2 linked regions of the Thermotoga maritima MSB8 genome follow. Each later gene encodes a partner of the first gene's protein in a complex. Links are inferred from orthologs where the notes say so. Each region holds a gene or a part of one and is shown in the gene's direction. Other genes may lie near its edges.

What was found.
Region 2: the proteins of TM_RS03390 (region 1) and fabF are in contact, whole or in part, in a solved structure (PDB 6OKG), measured with the Escherichia coli proteins. The link is inferred for Thermotoga maritima MSB8 from one-to-one orthologs.

The regions. Positions count from the first base shown.
Region 1 is NC_000853.1:686,355-695,470, reverse strand. What follows is about bases 2,873-5,614. They hold TM_RS03390 (acyl carrier protein), read left to right. Parts: upstream 2,873-3,991; coding sequence 3,992-4,237; downstream 4,238-5,614. Other genes in these bases: TM_RS03380 (SAM hydrolase/SAM-dependent halogenase family protein), read right to left, coding at 5,170-5,614; TM_RS03385 (hypothetical protein), read right to left, coding at 4,244-5,173; TM_RS03395 (ribonuclease J), read left to right, coding at 2,873-3,958. Outside these bases: TM_RS03415 (TatD family hydrolase), read right to left, coding at 1-407; cysE (serine O-acetyltransferase), read left to right, coding at 571-1,233; cysK (cysteine synthase A), read left to right, coding at 1,148-2,023; TM_RS03400 (GIY-YIG nuclease family protein), read left to right, coding at 2,020-2,451; more of TM_RS03395, read left to right, coding at 2,390-2,872; more of TM_RS03380, read right to left, coding at 5,615-5,961; rd (rubredoxin), read right to left, coding at 6,117-6,278; TM_RS03370 (class II SORL domain-containing protein), read right to left, coding at 6,289-6,684; TM_RS03365 (rubrerythrin family protein), read right to left, coding at 6,697-7,209; TM_RS03360 (cupin domain-containing protein), read left to right, coding at 7,491-8,021; speD (adenosylmethionine decarboxylase), read left to right, coding at 8,046-8,438; speE (polyamine aminopropyltransferase), read left to right, coding at 8,452-9,116. UniProt on the Escherichia coli protein: Carrier of the growing fatty acid chain in fatty acid biosynthesis.
Region 2 is NC_000853.1:817,676-827,024, reverse strand. The notes cover bases 2,391-5,365. They hold fabF (beta-ketoacyl-ACP synthase II), read left to right. Parts: upstream 2,391-3,246; coding sequence 3,247-4,485; downstream 4,486-5,365. Other genes in these bases: fabK (enoyl-[acyl-carrier-protein] reductase FabK), read left to right, coding at 4,892-5,365; fabZ (3-hydroxyacyl-ACP dehydratase FabZ), read left to right, coding at 4,482-4,895; TM_RS04110 (CTP synthase), read right to left, coding at 2,391-3,105. Also shown: TM_RS04120 (glycosyltransferase family 4 protein), read right to left, coding at 1-828; TM_RS04115 (PHP domain-containing protein), read right to left, coding at 833-1,534; more of TM_RS04110, read right to left, coding at 1,531-2,390; more of fabK, read left to right, coding at 5,366-5,836; TM_RS04090 (biotin transporter BioY), read left to right, coding at 5,833-6,342; fabD (ACP S-malonyltransferase), read left to right, coding at 6,339-7,220; TM_RS04080 (2-phosphosulfolactate phosphatase family protein), read right to left, coding at 7,198-7,881; TM_RS04075 (DUF1611 domain-containing protein), read right to left, coding at 7,875-8,891; TM_RS04070 (carbohydrate kinase family protein), read left to right, coding at 8,941-9,349. UniProt on the Escherichia coli protein: Involved in the type II fatty acid elongation cycle. Catalyzes the elongation of a wide range of acyl-ACP by the addition of two carbons from malonyl-ACP to an acyl acceptor.

The DNA.
Region 1 (9,116 bases):
TACGCCTCGCTGTACGCGTCCCTGATGTGAACAACGAGGGGAAGGTTCAACTTTCCTGCGAGTTCGATCTGTTCAACGAAGACCCTTTTCTGGACTTCAGCTGGAGAGATGTTCCTGAAGAAATCGAGTCCGGTCTCACCTATGGCGACCACCTTTTCATCTTTCGCGAATTTTTCGAGATGTTCTATGAAATCCTCGGGAACTTCCTTCGCGTCGTGCGGATGTACACCCACAGAACAGAAAATGCGATCACTTGTCTTTGAAAGATCGAGGGATTTCTTCGAATCTTCGAGGTTCACACCCACGTTCACCACGAATTCGATGTTGTTCTCTTCAAAGCTGGAGATGACAGCGTTTCTGTCGTCGTCGAACTGGTGAAAATGAAGATGCGCGTGTGTGTCCACCATTGAAATATCCCTCCTCCTGTGTTAATATACTACACAAAGGCTTTTGTGAAAAAAGTGAAGAGGTTCACCTTTCTGTGATGAAAAGGTTTCTTTGGTTTTAACAATTAGGTTGATATAATTCCATTGAATCAAACGATCTGGAGGTGGTGGATATGGTATCGGGATGCGGCTGTTGTTCAGAAAGGCTGGTGAGTTTTTCAGGGATTTCGTGAGTATTTTCAAGCACATATCAGATGATCTTGAGATGTACCTCAAGCTCGATCCCGCCGCAGAGAGTAAGCTTCAGGTGTTTTTCTTCTACGCTTCCTTCCAGGGTCTCATGTGGTACAGATTCGCCCATTTCTTCTACAAGTGGAAACTGAAAGTTCTCGCCTACCTCATTTATTACTTTGTGCGTGTTGTGTTCTCCATGGACATCCATCCAGCGGCAAGGATCGCTCCGGGAGTGGTGATAGACCACGGTATCGGTGTGGTCATCGGAAGCACTGCCTCGGTGGGAAGAGGAACACTCATCTACCACGGAGTCACTCTTGGAACGAGAAAGCCGTGCTCCGGAAAAAGGCACCCCGACGTGGGTGAGAACGTGATGATTGGAACGGGAGCGAAGATCCTCGGCCCGATAAGGGTGGGAAACAACGCCGTTGTGGGTGCGAACGCGGTCGTCCTTGAGGATGTTCCAGACGGAGCCGTTGTCGTAGGTGTTCCTGCGAGAATAGTCAAGTGGAGGAGGGATTTCTGCGATGATGGAAAGACTGATAGGGAGCACTCCTATAGTGAGACTCGATTCGATAGACTCGAGAATCTTCTTGAAACTGGAAAAGAATAATCCCGGTGGTAGTGTAAAAGACAGACCCGCCCTCTTCATGATTCTCGACGCAGAGAAAAGAGGACTCCTCAAGAACGGTATCGTGGAACCAACGAGCGGCAACATGGGAATCGCCATAGCGATGATCGGAGCAAAGAGAGGACACAGGGTGATCCTCACGATGCCCGAAACCATGAGCGTTGAGAGAAGAAAGGTCCTGAAAATGCTCGGAGCAGAACTCGTTCTCACACCAGGGGAACTGGGAATGAAAGGTGCGGTGGAAAAGGCGCTCGAGATATCCAGAGAAACCGGCGCGCACATGCTCAACCAGTTCGAAAACCCCTACAACGTCTACTCTCACCAGTTCACTACAGGTCCGGAGATCCTCAAACAGATGGACTATCAGATAGACGCCTTCGTCGCGGGAGTGGGAACGGGAGGCACGATCAGCGGAGTGGGAAGGGTTTTGAAAGGCTTCTTTGGAAACGGAGTGAAGATAGTAGCGGTAGAGCCCGCAAAATCTCCCGTTCTCTCTGGAGGCCAGCCGGGAAAACACGCCATCCAGGGTATAGGAGCGGGCTTTGTTCCGAAGATCCTGGACAGATCCGTGATAGACGAAGTGATCACCGTGGAGGACGAAGAGGCCTACGAGATGGCGAGGTACCTCGCAAAAAAAGAGGGACTTCTCGTAGGGATCTCTTCCGGTGCCAACGTCGCAGCCGCTTTGAAAGTAGCCCAGAAACTCGGGCCAGACGCGAGGGTTGTGACCGTTGCACCGGACCACGCGGAAAGATACCTGAGTATCCTATGAAGGGAACTTACGTTTTGCTTTTGAAACTCGAAGAGAGTGTTGCTTTGAGGTATGGAAAGAAAGCATCTCATCTGGAGCCGGGCTACTACGCCTACGTTGGATCTGCAATGGGGGGATTCTTCAAGAGGATCCCCCGTTATTTTCTCGGCTCCCGAAAGAGGCACTGGCACATCGACTACCTGCTGGATCACGCACAGATCGCTGGATTGATAATGTTCAGCGGGAAAAGGATCGAAGAGGAGATCTCGAATGTGCTATCATATCATTTTGAAGGAATAGAGGACTTCGGTGCGAGCGATCTCAGGGTGAAGACCAACCTCTACCACGTTGATCCAGACAAACTCTTTTCTCTTCTGGGGGGGTTCCGTGAGAATAGAGATATTCGACGGGCACAGAAACATAGGGGGAAACAAAATCAGAGTGGTTGATTCTGAGAACGACGGTTTTCTTCTGGATTTCGGGTTGAACTTTTCCAGATGGGGAGAGTTCTTTGAGGAGTTTTTGAACCCCAGAACAGGTAAGATCCTTCATGACCTGCTGAAGCTCAAAATGGTTCCCCGGCTCAACATCTACAGAGACGACCTCTTCGATGGAAAGTTCGAAGATCCTGTGAACCACGCCTTTCTCTTTTTGAGCCATGCGCACGCGGATCACACCGGAATGGTGGGCCTCATAGACGAAAAGATCCCCCTCCTCATGACCGGTGAAACCTTCGCGGTGATGAGAGCCAGTGTGTACACGAGCAACTCGAACGTTCTGACTCAGCTCGGTGGAAAGAAAAGAAGAAAGGTCAACGATAAAGATCTGGAAAACGGAATCCGCGAAGACCTCACGGTGAGCCCGGGAAATTCGAAAAACGCGGAGAAGTTGACAAGACGCGTTTCTTTTCCCAAGAATATAGAGTTCAACGATGACTTAACAGTCGTCGATGTGAACTCTCTGTGGAAAAACGAACTGTTCGTTGAACCCGTGTACCACTCCGTCATAGGAGCCGCGGGTCTTGCGGCAAGGGTGGACGATCTCTGGCTCGCCTACACCGGAGACTTCAGAACGGGTCCCGAGACAGCAGAAGAAGAGCGCTACTGGCTGGACACTCTCGGTGAAAAGAGACTCGCACTTTCCCTCAGGACCTCGAGATTTTTTGAGAATCTGAAGGACAAGCGCCCGCTCGTTCTCATCGTTGAGGGAACCAGAGTCACGAGGGAAGAGAACATTGAGAACACGGAAAAGGACGTCTTCGAAAACGCGATGAGAGTTTTCAGGGGGACAAAGAACCTGATACTCGTGGATTTTCCCATCAGACACCTGGAGAGGCTCTTCACCTTCCTTAAGGTCTGCATGGAAAACGACAGAAGACTCGTTCTCATGCCAAAAGACTATGCCTATCTTCTCGAGATGGAACGAGTGGAACCACTCTGGAAGCTGACGGATGAGGAAAGGTCTTTCGTTCGTGTCTACCACCCCGGGAAGGTCACCTACATAAACCTCGAAAAAGACGCACTGCTTCGAGCCAGAGAGGAAGGGATCCTTCTCTCACCAGAGGAAATAAACCTGCATCCAGAAAAACACACCATGGTCGCGGGATACTGGGACTTCCCGCACATCCTCGATCTCGACGAAAGAGTTCTGAACGGCGCCGTCTATATCCATTCGACGAGCGAAGCCTACACGGAAGAGCAGGAGATCGACGCGAAGCGCTTCATGAACTGGCTCAGGTACTTCAATATAATTCCTTTCGGCATAAGAGAAGTGAACGGAAACATTGTCTTCACAAAAGAGTTCCACGCCTCGGGCCACGTCTCTCCTCAGGGTCTGGAAAAGATTTTGAACGAACTGAACCCAGATTACATAGTGCCCGTTCACACCCTGAATCCGGGCTGGTTCGTCGAGCGCTGGGGTGAAAGGGTCTTACTTGAGAATGTGATTGTGTTATAATTTTTTTCGACACTTCTAAGAGGAGGTGGAAAAGTGGCGAGCAGAGAGGAGATCTTTTCAAAGGTGAAGAGCATAATCTCTGAAAAACTCGGAGTGGATGAGTCACAGGTCACAGAGGAGGCAAAACTCATAGACGATCTCGGTGCGGATTCCCTCGACCTCGTTGATCTCGTGATGGATTTCGAAAGCGAGTTCGGTGTAAAGGTGGATGACGCCGATCTTGAAAAGATCTCAACGGTCGGCGACATCGTCAGCTACATTGAAAAGAAATTGGGGTGAGCTCGCTCACCCCTTTTCTATCTCCTCCGGTGTTAGGACCCTAACCCTCCTGGGAAGACCGTGATCTCTGAACCTGTCACCGCTCAGAACCACCGCGTCCATGGTGTTCGCAAGGGAGATGATGAGGCCATCCGCTGGAGATTCGAAGAGAACGTTCGGAGAGTTTTTCCACCTTTCGAATCCCTTCCTCTCGTGAACTGGCAGCACGAACTCCGCGTTCCTGTCGAAAACGATCCTGTAGGGAAAGAAGAACTCCCTGAAAACAGCAAGCCTCTCAAACACCTCGTAGATGTAAGAGACGGAGAGTCCTCCACGCCAGAGCAGGTTGCTTCCATCGATGACGATCGGTGCAGAAGGGTTTCTGATGATGGCAGAAAGAATGTACGGGTGAACGTTCAGCGTTCTCACGGATTCCTTTCCTCGAAGATCGAGCAAGGAGTAGAAGTATCTCAACTCCTCAATCTCACTCTCTGATAGTTTCTCAATCGAAAGGTTTCGAACTCTCTCCAGAAGATCCGTGTTCTCTCTTTTTTCTTCCTCTTCTTCCGCTTCTTCGAGATGAAGGTAGAGCTCCATGAAATCCTTCTTTCCAAGTTTCACCCTAAGTCTGTTGGCTTCTTCGATGAACTCTTTCACGCTTTCGGCTTTCAGCCTCTTTTTGAGCCTCTCTGAAGGAAGGGGATACTTCTTCGGCAGGTACCAGAAGAGGATCTCAAGAGTGTCTATCTCACTCACTCCAAGGAGTTTCGAAGAAAGCTTCAAGTTCCCCTTCACGGCCTCCTTGATAGCAAGCTCAAAGATGTCAGCCGGCACGTCCACCCTGGAAAGCTCTCCAAGGAAGATTCCTCTCAGTATATTCAGGTCTTTCTCCTTCCAGCCTCTTCTTTTGAGAAGACTCAGAAAATCCTGCCTTGCCTCAAGAAGAACCTGTTTCATCTGCATATCTCGATCTCGTCTCCTTCTTTAACCGAAAGCACCTGACTCGCGTCTCCCAGATTCACGGCGATTTCGAGGAAACCTGCGCTGTCTGGATGAACGAGCAGTTCTCCCGTGTCCACATCTCCGAAGGCCTTCGCGACAGCCGCTTTGAACTCTTTTCTTCCCACTCTCACTCTCACCACGTCGTCGAAATCCACACTGAGCTTCAAAAAGAGATCGAAGGGAATGTTCGTCGACACGTTTCCGAAGGTGTCAACTATCGCCACTTCTCCGATGACTTTCTCGTTCTCGACAACAGGCTTTCTCATCTTGAGAACCTCGTACGAGAGCAGTCTGTCTCCCACTCTCTCCAGCGGAAGTCCCATGTCGAGGTGGGCGGCAACCGGTGCGAAGATGTCCCTTCCGTGGAAAGTGAAGGAAGGATTCTTCTTGTAGAAGAGCTCTCTGTTCTCTATCTCTCTGATCTCGGCAACTCCGTATTCTTCAGCTACAACCGTGAGAACTCCGTTGTCGGGTGCCACGAAGTACTGGTCGTTCTTGGTCTTCATCACGATCGCCTTTCTTGAAGTTCCAACGCCGTAGTCGACAACCACAAGAAAGACGGTGGAAGGAGGAAAATCGAGGGAGGCTCTGTAGAGAACGTGACTCGCCTTTCTCACGTTGAAAGGTTCTACTTCGTGCGTGATGTCGATGATCTCCGCGGAGGGGTTTATCCTCTTGATCACCGCCTTCGCGACTCCCACGTAGTGACTCTTCAAGCCCCAGTCTGTGAGAAATCCGATCATCTTTCTCCCCCCAGATTTTTTGTTTATCTACTTTATGGTATTATTATAACGAGAGTTATCATTTTCTTTTCGGATCCCGCCCGAGCCCGCCGGGTCGTGGGGAAAGAGAAAGGGGAGGGCCAGCCTCCCCTTTCTCTGACGGTAAGACTTCCAGATCACTCAACCGGTTCAAAATCCTCCTTCGAAGCTCCACAGAGCGGACAGACCCAGTCGTCTGGAAGATCCTCGAAGGGTGTCCCCGGTTCGATTCCGCTGTCGGGATCTCCTTGTTCAGGATCGTAGATGTAACCACAGAGTTTGCACCTGTACTTCTTCACAGAACTCACCTCACTCTTCAACAGTGATCTTTTGACTGCTTTCCCAGAGGCCGTGTATGTTGCAGTAGGAGAGGGCTATGATCGTTCCCGATCTGTTCAATTTTACCACGGTTGTGACAGTAGGCTCTGTGTAAACAGCGCCGATGTTCGGCCCCTGAACGGACTCTCCGTGCGCGTTGAACTCGTACCTTCCCACCTCGTAAACGTATGGATCACCATCAGGTTGGAAGAAAACTTTGATCCACCTGATGTGGTGTTCTGTTGTGTTCGGGTGCGGGATCTCCTTTCCCACGGTAACCACGATTTGAACTTTTTCGTCTTTTTTCACCTTCTCGGGTGCTTCTATGACCGGAACGTGCTTTTCCTTCTTGAAATCTTCCGTCTTGATGAAATCAGAAAGTTTCATGCTATCCCTCCTTTAAATTGAAAATTCCCTGTAAGCGCTCTTCGGTGCTCCGCAAACCGGACACTTCTCTGGTGGCTCTCCTTCAACGGTGTGACCACAGACGGGACAGATGTAGATCTTCTCCGCTGTGTAGTCTTCTCCCTTTTCCACGAGTTCTTTGGCCTTTTTGTACATCTCCGCGTGGATCTTTTCGGCTTCCCAGGCGAACTTGGTGCTTCTTTCCGCTCCTTTTTCTTCCTGGAACTGTGCGACGGTGTTGTAAACCGGGTACATCTCATCGATTTCGAAGGTTTCACCGTCGATGCACTGCTGGACGTTTTCGGCCATCTCTTTGTAGATCTTTCCGAGTTCTCTGTAGTGGTTCCTCGCGTGGACGTACTCCGCGTACGCGATCGCCCTGAAGAGATTCGCGAGTTTCTTCAGTCCCCTCTGCTCTGCTTCATCCGCGAAGATCAGATACTTCATGTGCGCCATGCTCTCCCCTGCGAAAGCGTCCTCAAGGAACTTCTTCGTCATCTCTCTCATACCCTGCACCTCCCTATTTCCATGGTATTTCCTGGATTTATTTTACCACATAATTATAAACTGTAATGATTTTGAATAGTTACATTAAACGATGAGGCTGTTCTAATTGAATCGAGAAAAGATTGCGATCTGCTTTTAGATCATTCCTCCAAGATAAGTTACCTTAATGTAACTTAAGTAACACAAAATTAACCTTGACAACGAAAGGGGGGTGGGTATAATAATGTCTGTGATACTGAACAAGTTTGTCAACTATAGTGGACAAAGGGGTTGGGAACTTTGTGAGGATCGGAGAAAAACTCAGGAAATTAAGGCTCTCAAGAGGACTCACACAAGAAGAACTCGCAGAGCGCACAGATCTTTCAAGAAGCTTCATTTCACAGCTCGAATCGGACAAGACGTCTCCATCCATAGATACTCTTGAAAGGATCTTAGAAGCACTGGGTACAGATTTGAAGCACTTTTTCTCCGACGTGGAAGAAGAGAGGATTGTGTTCAAAAAGGAAGAGAGGGTTCCGGTCTACGACGAGCCAGAGGGTGTGAAGAGTGAGATTCTGATGAGCGGTGTGGAAGACAAAGAGATCGATCCGATTCTCGTGACACTGGAACCCGGCGCACAGACGGAGGAAGAATCGTACCATGAAGGTTCAGAGTTCGGCTTTGTGATTCAGGGAAGGATAGATCTTTACCTCGACGGCAAACGCTACAGATTGAAAGAAGGAGACTGTTTCTACTACAAAGCAGACAAAAAGCATTACGTGAAGAATCCGGGAAAGAAAAAGGCGGTGTTACTTTGGATCATGATTGACTAAAAATTTCAGAGGGGAGGGATTAACATGAAGAGTCTGGGAAGGCACCTGGTGGCGGAATTCTACGAATGTGACAGAGAGGTTCTTGACAACGTGCAGCTGATAGAACAGGAGATGAAGCAGGCAGCCTATGAAAGTGGAGCAACAATAGTCACGTCAACGTTTCACAGGTTCCTCCCCTATGGGGTGAGTGGTGTGGTGGTGATATCTGAATCCCACCTAACCATTCACACCTGGCCAGAGTACGGGTACGCTGCTATCGATCTCTTCACCTGCGGAGAGGATGTCGATCCCTGGAAAGCCTTCGAACATCTGAAAAAAGCGCTGAAGGCAAAGAGAGTTCACGTGGTGGAGCATGAAAGAGGCAGGTACGACGAGATAGGAATCCCGGAGGACTCGCCGCACAAGGCCGCCGTCTGAGGAGGTGAGAACGTTGAAGGAACTGGAAAGGGAACTTCAGCCAAGACAGCACCTCTGGTACTTCGAGTACTACACGGGAAACAACGTGGGTCTTTTCATGAAGATGAACCGCGTGATTTATTCAGGACAGAGCGATATACAGAGGATCGACATCTTCGAAAACCCCGATCTCGGTGTGGTCTTCGCACTCGATGGAATCACAATGACAACAGAGAAAGACGAGTTCATGTACCACGAGATGCTCGCACACGTTCCCATGTTCCTTCATCCCAATCCGAAGAAGGTGCTCATCATCGGTGGTGGAGATGGGGGAACGCTCAGAGAAGTCCTCAAGCACGATAGCGTAGAAAAAGCCATTCTCTGCGAGGTCGATGGCCTCGTCATAGAAGCGGCGAGGAAATATCTGAAACAGACCTCCTGTGGTTTCGACGATCCCAGAGCGGAGATCGTGATAGCAAACGGTGCCGAATACGTGAGGAAGTTCAAAAACGAGTTCGACGTCATCATCATAGACTCCACGGACCCGACGGCGGGTCAGGGCGGGCACCTCTTCACCGAGGAGTTCTACCAGGCCTGCTACGACGCATTGAAGGAAGACGGAGTCTTCTCTGCAGAAACGGAGGATCCGTTCTACGACATCGGATGGTTCAAACTCGCCTACAGGAGGATCAGCAAGGT
Region 2 (9,349 bases), 130 kb from region 1 along the record:
AGCTCCAAAGCTGAACCCACAGAACACAGCGTGCGTTGCTATCATGATGAAGAGAGCTCTTTTCACCCCGAATCTTCGAGAGAGCTTGTCGTACATGTGATTCCTGTCTCCTCTGAAGATCGATTTTTTGTTCCTGTACCTCCTCAGAACACTCGCCAGAAAATCCAAAAAGAAGATCCAGAGAGGAAAAATCATCGTGAGGAATGTATCGAAAGAGGCAAATCGATTCTGGGAAAGAACGATCGCGGATAGCAAAACAGCCATCAGATAACTTCCCGCATCGCCCATGAAGATCCTCGCGGGTGGAAAATTGAAAACAAGATAGCCAAGAGATGCACCGAGAAGGGAGAGAGAGAGGTTTTCGAAGAACACGCCTCTAACCAGAAAGAAATAGGAGAGCGCCGACAGAGCCACAAGACTTCCACAGAGCCCATCCATACCGTCCATCATGTTCACGGAATTTATGAGAACGACAACAAAGAACAACCAGAAAGTGGAAACCAGTAAATTGTCGAGGCCGATGAATCTCCACACGAGCAGAAGCGAAATGCCAAATTCTGCGATCAACCTTAAAAAAGGAGAAAGAGAGAACAGATCATCCATCAATCCCAGAGCAAGAGCGATCGATGCCGAAAGGAGAACCACCGTGTCGTTCCACAAGAACGGAAGGACCCCCACAAATATTCCCAGCCCACCCAGGTAAGGTGTTTCTCTCCCGTGGGGCTTCAGAACACCATCCGGCCTGTCCACGATGTTCAGTCTTTTCGCAACTCTTCCGAAGAACCAGACACCGAACAGACTCAAAAGAAAACTCAAAAGAAAAGCCATTCCTTCACCTCAGTTTCACGGTAACGAGTTTCTTCCCATCGACAGCGAGGTACTCGAAATTAAACTTTTTGAGTTCTCTCATGACTTCTTCTATTCCTCGACCTATATGTTGCGATTCGTGTGCGTCCGAACCAATCGTCACGACTCTCCCACCGAGATCGTAATACATCTCCACTATCCAGTAGTCCGGATTGGGTTTCCCGTGCTTGAAGAGACCAGCAGTGTTGATTTCAAGGGCCTTTTCGTTTTTCACGAGGAACACCAGAATCTTTTCTATCAAATCTCTGTTCGCTTTGAAATCTGCCTTCGCGTATCTTGCCGGATAGTCCAGGTGTGCAAGTGTGTGGAATTTCACCCTTTCCATCACAAAGAGCGTTCGCTCCAGATAGTCTCTTGCGAGCTCATCCGGTGGAAGGTTCTCATCGTACCGATGTATCCCAAGAAGAAGGTAGTCGAAACCATCGGGAAAAACCGCCTCTCCCACACCATCCCAGCTGATCTCCGCTCCCTTCGGAAGATCGTATTTCTCCATGGTGAGAAAGTACTCTTCAACGTTGAAATCGTGAACGAGTTCCCCGTTTTCGTATTCGTAGTGATCCGTGATACAGAAATGTTCGATACCGAGCTTCTGCACCTGAGAGATTATGTCGTCTATTTCCGCCTTTCCATCGTAGGAGAACGTGGAGTGAAGGTGCATGTCTATCATTGTGATCCCTCCAGGACTTTTCTCAAATAGACAAAAATCGGGTGCGGTGCTCCCACTTTGCTCTTGTACTCGGGATGAAACTGAACACCAACAAAGAAAGGATGATCTTCAAGCTCAACGGCCTCTATGAAGTCGGATTTCGCGGACACGACGAGCTTGTACCCTTCTTCTCCAGGTTTTTTGAACAGCTCCGGAAACGCTTCTTCGTTGGCTTCGTATCTGTGCCTGTGCCTTTCGTAGACTTCCTCAACTCCACCGTAAACTTCGTAGAGTTTCGTTTTTGGAAAAATTTTCACCTTTTGAGCTCCAAGCCTCATCGTACCACCGAGCTTCAATATTCTCTTCTGCTCCTCCATGAGATCCACAACAGGATAAGGTGTGTTCGGATCGAACTCGGTGGAATTGGCCTCTTTGTAGCCGAACACGTTGCGTGCGAACTCTATGACCATGAGCTGCATACCGAGACATATTCCAAGTATGGGCTTCTTGTTCTCACGTGCGTACTTTATGGCTTTTATCTTGCCTTCTACACCTCTTCTTCCGAATCCACCGGGTATGATGAGGGCATCGTATTCGTCGAGCACTTTCTTTACTTCTTCGTCGTTCATGTCTTCGAGCATCTGACTGTCCACCACGGTGGGCTTTTCTATTCCTGTCAAAAAGACCGACTCTATGATGCTTTTGTACGCGTCGTCCGTTCCAAGATATTTTCCAACGAGCGCTATCCTGTAGGGTTTGAAAGCTTTGGGATAGGACCAGTTGAACGTGGATTTTTTCAGCTCAACGTTCAACTTGGAAGCAATCTTCTCGTGCAAACCCATATCTCTCAGTATTTCTGGAACTTCATACACGTTCTTCGTATCGGGCAGGTTTATCACAAAATCGCGTGGAACACCGGAGAAAAGAGCCACCTTGTTCATACTGGGGACATCGAGGGGAAACTCGCTCCTCACGATGACCATATCCGGTGTGATTCCTATCCTTCTCAAAAGCTGAACGGATTGTTGAGTGGGTTTCGTCTTGAACTCGTTGGTCGTCCGAAGGTAAGGAACGTACGTGACGTGAGCGAAAAGGAAGTTTTCCTTTCCTTCTTCCATCTGGAGTTCTCTCACAGCCTCCAGAAAGACTTCCCCTTCGATGTCTCCAACGGTACCTCCTATCTCGACCACGAGGAGTTCCGCCTCGAGCGCCCTTATTCTGTCTTTTATCTCCTCAGTGAGATGCGGTACGATCTGGACGGTGTTCCCAAGGTATTTTCCCTGTCTTTCCTTCTCTATGACACGAAGGTACACCTGCCCCGCTGTCATGTTGTTCTGCCTCGTCATGTCTCTTCCAAGGAATCTCTCGTAGTGACCGAGGTCCAGATCCGCCTCGTAGCCATCCTCGGTGACGAAGACTTCTCCGTGCTGGTTGGGATTCATGGTACCAGCGTCCACGTTGAGATAAGGATCGATTTTCAACACGTTCACATCGACACCGTGTTCTTTCATCAACCTCGCTAAGGAAGCCGAGAATATTCCCTTCCCAATACCGCTGAGGACTCCTCCCGTCACGATCACGTATTTCTTCATCCTATTCCCTCCTTCTCCTCAATATGTTATCACCTGGAGAGTAAATTTCTCATTTCCTTAACATGAGAGAACATCGGGATTGTAACCCAATGTGAGATTATGGTATAATCATGCCAGATTTTTTTGTCAGGAGGTGGTATTTTGAAGCGGGTAGTTATCACGGGTATGGGTATCGTGAGTCCCTTTGGTGTTGGAAAAGAGAGAAATTTAGAAGGACTTAGAGAAACTAAAGTAACGATAGATCGAATATCTTCTTTTGATGCTTCTAACCTTCCCGTCCAGATCGCCGCAGAGGTGAGAGATTTCAAACCGGAGGAGTACATAAATCCGAAACTGGTCAGGAGAACAGACCGTTTCGTTCACTTCGCTCTGGTCAGCGCGAAAGAAGCTGTGGAAGACGCCGGTATAAACTTCGAACCGTACGCCGACAGGACAGCCACCATCATAGGATCCGGCATGGGAGGATTTCTGACGCTCGACAGCGAGAACAACAAATTCCTGAGTCAGGGTCCAAGCAGAGTCAGTCCGTTCCTGATTCCGATGATCCTCATCGATATGGCTTCCGGTGTCGTTGCAATGGAATACGGACTGAAAGGACCGAACTTCTCTTCTGTAAGCGCCTGTGCTTCATCCCTCCACGCGGTAGCTCTCGGTGCTCTCCTCATAAGACACGGATACGCGGATGTGGCAGTCGTCGGGGGAACCGAGGCAACGATTGCTCCACTTCCCATCACCGGGTTTGCCAACATGAGAGCACTCTCAAGGAGGAACGACGATCCAAAGCGTGCTTCTCGTCCGTTCGATAAAGACAGAGACGGCTTTGTGATGGGTGAAGGCGGTGCGGTTCTCATACTCGAAGCCGAGGAAGTGGCAAAATCGAGAGGAGCGAAAATTCTCGCGGAGATCAAGGGAGTGGGTATGACGGACGACGCGTACCACTTCAGTGCTCCAGATCCAGAGGGCAGAGGGGCAGCAGAAGCCATGAAACTCGCCCTGAAAGAATCCAGTCTGGCTGTCGAAGACATCGACTACGTGAGCTGTCACGCCACAAGCACACCAGCAGGTGATGAAGCGGAACTCAAAGCGATAAAGAAAGTCCTTGGAGAACACGTAAAGAACGTCGCCATAAACTCTTCGAAAGCCCTTATAGGACATCTCCTTGGTGCCGCCGGTGCTTCCGAACTCGTTCTTGCCATCCTTCAGATGCAGAACTCTTTCGTCCACGGCATGCCGAACCTTGACAATCCGATCGACGAAGCGAAAGGAACCGGCCTTGTCGGTAAAGAACCCGTTCAGATGGAGATCAAAAACTTCATAAAGAACTCCTTTGGTTTCGGCGGGCACAACGTGTCCATCGTGGTGGGGAGGTATGAATCATGAACATAGATTACGTGAAGTCGATCCTTCCGCACAGGTATCCATTTCTCCTAGTTGACGGTGTGATAGAAGAATCAGAAGACAGGATCGTCGCCTTCAAAAACATCAGCATTTCTGATCCCGTCTTCCAGGGACATTTCCCGGAGTATCCGATATACCCGGGTGTTCTCATCGTAGAGGGCCTTGCTCAGACCGCTGGAATTCTCCTTTTGAAGAGTGTGGAAGGAATTCCTCTGTTTCTCGGAATAGACGAAGCGCGTTTCAAGAAGGAGGTACGTCCGGGTGACAGGCTGATCTACGAAGTGAGAAAGCTCGGTGAAAAACTCGGCACGGTTCAGGTGGAAGGAGTTGCAAAGGTCGATGACAAAATCGTGGCGAAAGCCAGGCTTTTGCTGGGGGTGAAAAAGAAATGACCGTGAGAACAAGAGTGACAGATCTTCTGGAAATAGAGCATCCAATCCTCATGGGTGGAATGGCCTGGGCGGGAACTCCCACCCTCGCAGCAGCGGTATCGGAGGCGGGAGGACTTGGAATCATCGGATCCGGAGCCATGAAGCCGGACGACCTGAGAAAAGCGATCTCCGAACTCAGACAGAAGACGGACAAACCCTTCGGTGTAAACATAATCCTTGTCTCTCCGTGGGCGGACGATCTCGTCAAGGTGTGCATAGAAGAGAAAGTACCCGTCGTCACGTTCGGTGCGGGAAACCCAACGAAGTACATAAGGGAACTCAAGGAAAACGGAACAAAGGTGATACCCGTTGTCGCCTCCGACTCTCTGGCAAGGATGGTGGAAAGAGCGGGAGCGGATGCGGTGATAGCGGAAGGGATGGAGTCCGGTGGACACATAGGTGAAGTCACAACCTTCGTTCTCGTCAACAAAGTCTCCAGGAGTGTGAACATCCCCGTGATCGCAGCGGGAGGCATCGCCGACGGAAGAGGTATGGCAGCCGCCTTCGCACTCGGAGCGGAAGCCGTTCAGATGGGAACCAGGTTTGTGGCGAGTGTGGAAAGCGACGTGCACCCGGTTTACAAAGAAAAGATCGTCAAGGCTTCCATAAGAGACACCGTTGTGACGGGAGCCAAACTTGGACACCCCGCGCGCGTTCTCAGAACTCCCTTTGCAAGGAAGATCCAGGAGATGGAGTTTGAAAACCCCATGCAGGCTGAAGAAATGCTGGTGGGAAGTCTCAGAAGAGCGGTCGTTGAAGGCGATCTGGAGAGAGGATCCTTCATGGTGGGACAGAGCGCCGGCTTGATCGATGAGATAAAACCGGTGAAGCAGATCATAGAGGATATCCTGAAGGAGTTCAAAGAAACGGTGGAGAAGCTGAGGGGGTACATCGAAGAGTGAGGCAGCTCATAAAGGCAGGGATTTTCACAGCTCTCATCGTGGTGGGGGCATGGATCTCGATCCCTCTGGGGCCTGTTCCCTTTACCCTTCAGGTGTTCTTTGTCTTTCTTTCAGCGTACGTTCTGGGAAAGAAATACGGAACTCTTGCAGTTGCAACGTACGTTCTGCTTGGAGCCATGGGACTTCCCGTCTTTGCGAATTTCAAGGGTGGTGCGCAGGTCCTTGTGGGACCAACTGGTGGGTACCTCTTCGGATTCATCCTCGGAGCGTTCGTGATCGGCCTTCTGGCTGAAAAGAAGGAAAGTTTCGCCTGGTATCTCGCTTCCGGGGTAGCAGGACTCGGCATCATCTATGCGCTCGGTGTCTTTGTATTGAACTTCTACGTTCACGATATCAGGAAGGCAATTTCCGTGGGATTCGTTCCCTTCGTCTGGTTCGATCTGATAAAACTGGTCGTTGCTGCTCTGATAGCGCTGAGGCTCAAGAAACTGGAGGTGGAACGGTGAGAGCGTTTGTCTTTCCCGGACAGGGATCGCAGTACTCTGGAATGGCGAAGGATTTTTCCGTTTACGAGTCTTCGAAAGAAATATTCGAAAGATCGAAAAAGGTACTGGGCTTTGATATCACGGAGATCATGAACGGTGACGAAGAAACATTGAAACTCACAGAGAACGCCCAGCCTTCGATCTACATAACGAGTTACATCGCTTTTCTCGAGCTGGAGAAGAGAGGTATCCTGCCCGATGTTGTGGCAGGACACAGCCTCGGAGAGTACACCGCCCTGGCAGTGGCAGGAGTCTACGATTTCGAGACGGGGCTTTATCTTGTGAGAAAAAGGGGAGAGTACATGTCGAAGGCACTGGAACCGGGGAAAGGCACGATGGCCGCTGTCATAGGGCTCAACATTGAAACCATAGAAGAAGTGGTGAACTCTATCGAAGGGGTTTACATAGCGAACTACAATTCCCACGATCAGGTTGTGATCAGTGGGTTGAAGGAATCGGTGGAAAAGGCAATGGAGATTCTCAAAGAGAAAGGAGCTCGCCGTGTCGTGGAACTCATGGTTTCAAGCCCGTTTCACACACCGTTTCTGGAGTACGCCAGGGAGAAAATGAAGGAAGAAGTGGAGAAGGTGGACTTCAAAAAGCCGAGATGGCCCATCGTTATGAACTCGACAGCAAAACCAACGGAAAATCCTGAAGAGATAAAGAGGAACATAATCGAACAGATTACAGGGCCGGTTCTGTGGAAACAGTCGGTTGACACCATGAAAAAAATGGGAGTAACCGAGTTCGTTGAAGTTGGTCCAAAGACCGTTTTGAAAAACCTGTGTAGAAGAATGGGAGCGAACGCAAAGCACTTCACGGAAATTCTTTCAGAATGAACACACCGTTCACGAGGGCAGGTACTGTTTTGAAAAGATCCTCAGTCGTGCAGAATTCGATATCGTTTTCGAATCCAAGAGAAATCAGCCTTTTTGCGTGGGAGGAGTGTTTTTTGATCTCCTCCCTTGTGTTTTCCACGGACTCAAAATACCTCTCCGCCGCGTGAGCGCCGTCCCCAAGATCGTTTCGCTTTAGCCTCTTCACTATCGCGCCAGCGAGCAGAAAATCTTCCAGGGAGAATCTGCCGTTCGTTCCAGCACACACGAGCAGTATGTCTTCTTTGCTTTTCAAATACTCAACGACCGCTGACAAATTCAAAAAAGAAGCCGCTATTATCTCTTCACTTCTGATTTTCTCTATCACCTGAGTGCCGTTTGTGGTCGTGAGAACGATGGTTTTTCCTGATATCTTTTCCTTCCTGTATTCCAGAGGGGAATTTCCAAGGTTGAATCCTTTCGGTTTTTGTGCGTTCCTCTCTCCGCAGATCAGAACACCTTCTTTTTTCTTCTCCAGAGCCTCTTCGATGGTTTTCACGGGTATCACACCAGAAGCACCGTTCGAAAGAGCGGTCACAATGGTGCTAGTTGCCCTCAGAACATCTATCACAACCGCCGTTCTACACTCCACAGGTGAGCATGGTGCCATTACAACGTCTACCATACCATTGCCCTCTCCAGCATCTCGTCGAGGTCATCTGTGTTGAACGGATCGTAAACGGGAAGATCCGTTTCGAAGCCTCCGTTGAGAGACACCCCACCTATCACCTTCGCGTTAGAGAGAGTCTCTATCAACCTTCTTTCCTCTTCAAAATCCGGTTTTTTTGGAATTTCCGGGAAAGATTCAAAATGGTCTCTGCTCGGATCGTGAACCAGGAAAACCACGTCAGGATTGGAACCGTACAGAAGGCCGAGGGTGACCTGGCCGTAAGCGGGATGTCTCAGGGCTCCTTGTCCCTCCACGAAGACGATCTCTTTTCCCGTTTTTTCGAGTTTCAGAACAGCTTTTTCCACCACACCGGAAACGAAATCCGCGGGAACAGCGTCGATCACGTACCCCGCATCCGCTCCTATGAGGATCCCTGTCTGTCCTGTTGCGAGAAAACCCGCTTTGATCCCCTTCTCCAGAGCTCTTTCCCAGAGCTGAACAGCGGTGGTTCTTTTACCTACCACGCAGTCGGTTCCGAATACACCGACGACTTTTATCTTCTTTCGGTATATACCTCCCCTGAGAACGTCGAGCTCGAGAGGTGGAATGCGAATGTCTATTATTCTCGTACCGTTTTCATGGGCAATCTTCAGAAATTCTGTTTGCTGTGAGATTTTGAAATGAAGACCAGAAATGACATCCATACCGAGTGAGAGTGCCTTTTTTACGAGTGTCGCTATCTGCTCTTCCAGATATCCACCAGGATTCGACACTCCAATTATCAGAACCTCAGCTCCCATTTCTTTCGCCTTTTCAACAGAGGAGACCACGGGCACGTCGTATCGAACGGGCTTCACAAAGTCACTCGCCATCTTCCCTTCGTGTTCCGCGACTACACAAACGGGTTTGAAGAGTCTGCTGTGCCTTAGAAGTCCATAGGTGGTTTTGGCATGAGCTGTTCCCAGCTGTCCCCACGCCACGATCGCCGCTGGTGTGCCGGGCTGGTATAATTTCCAGAGATCCATTCTCTTTCCCTCCGTTTTTTAAAAGATTCTACCATGGGAGGTTTCCGCTTTGAAGATAGCCGTTGTGGGTGGTACTTTCTGGGATATCTTCATCTTCGGTGAAAATCCACACTCTTCGACCATAAGGGAATCACCGGGAGGATCCGGCCTCAACGTGGCCTATGGCCTGTTCCTTTTGGGTCACACCGTTGACTTCTACTCGAACATTGGGGATGACTGGAGGGGAAAACAAATAGTAGAACTCTTGGAAAAAGCAAGTTTTGACACCTCACATATGTCCACTATTCAGGGTGGAAAAACTGGAATCTTCATCGCCCACAACGACAAGCCCCTCGCCGTCGATCCAGGTGTGAACAGAAAAGAGATGAAACTGCCCTCTTTGAGCGAATACGACCTTGTTTTCGTGACTGGAGAGATTCCAGAAAAAACGATAAGAAAGATCTGTGAAAACACCAAAA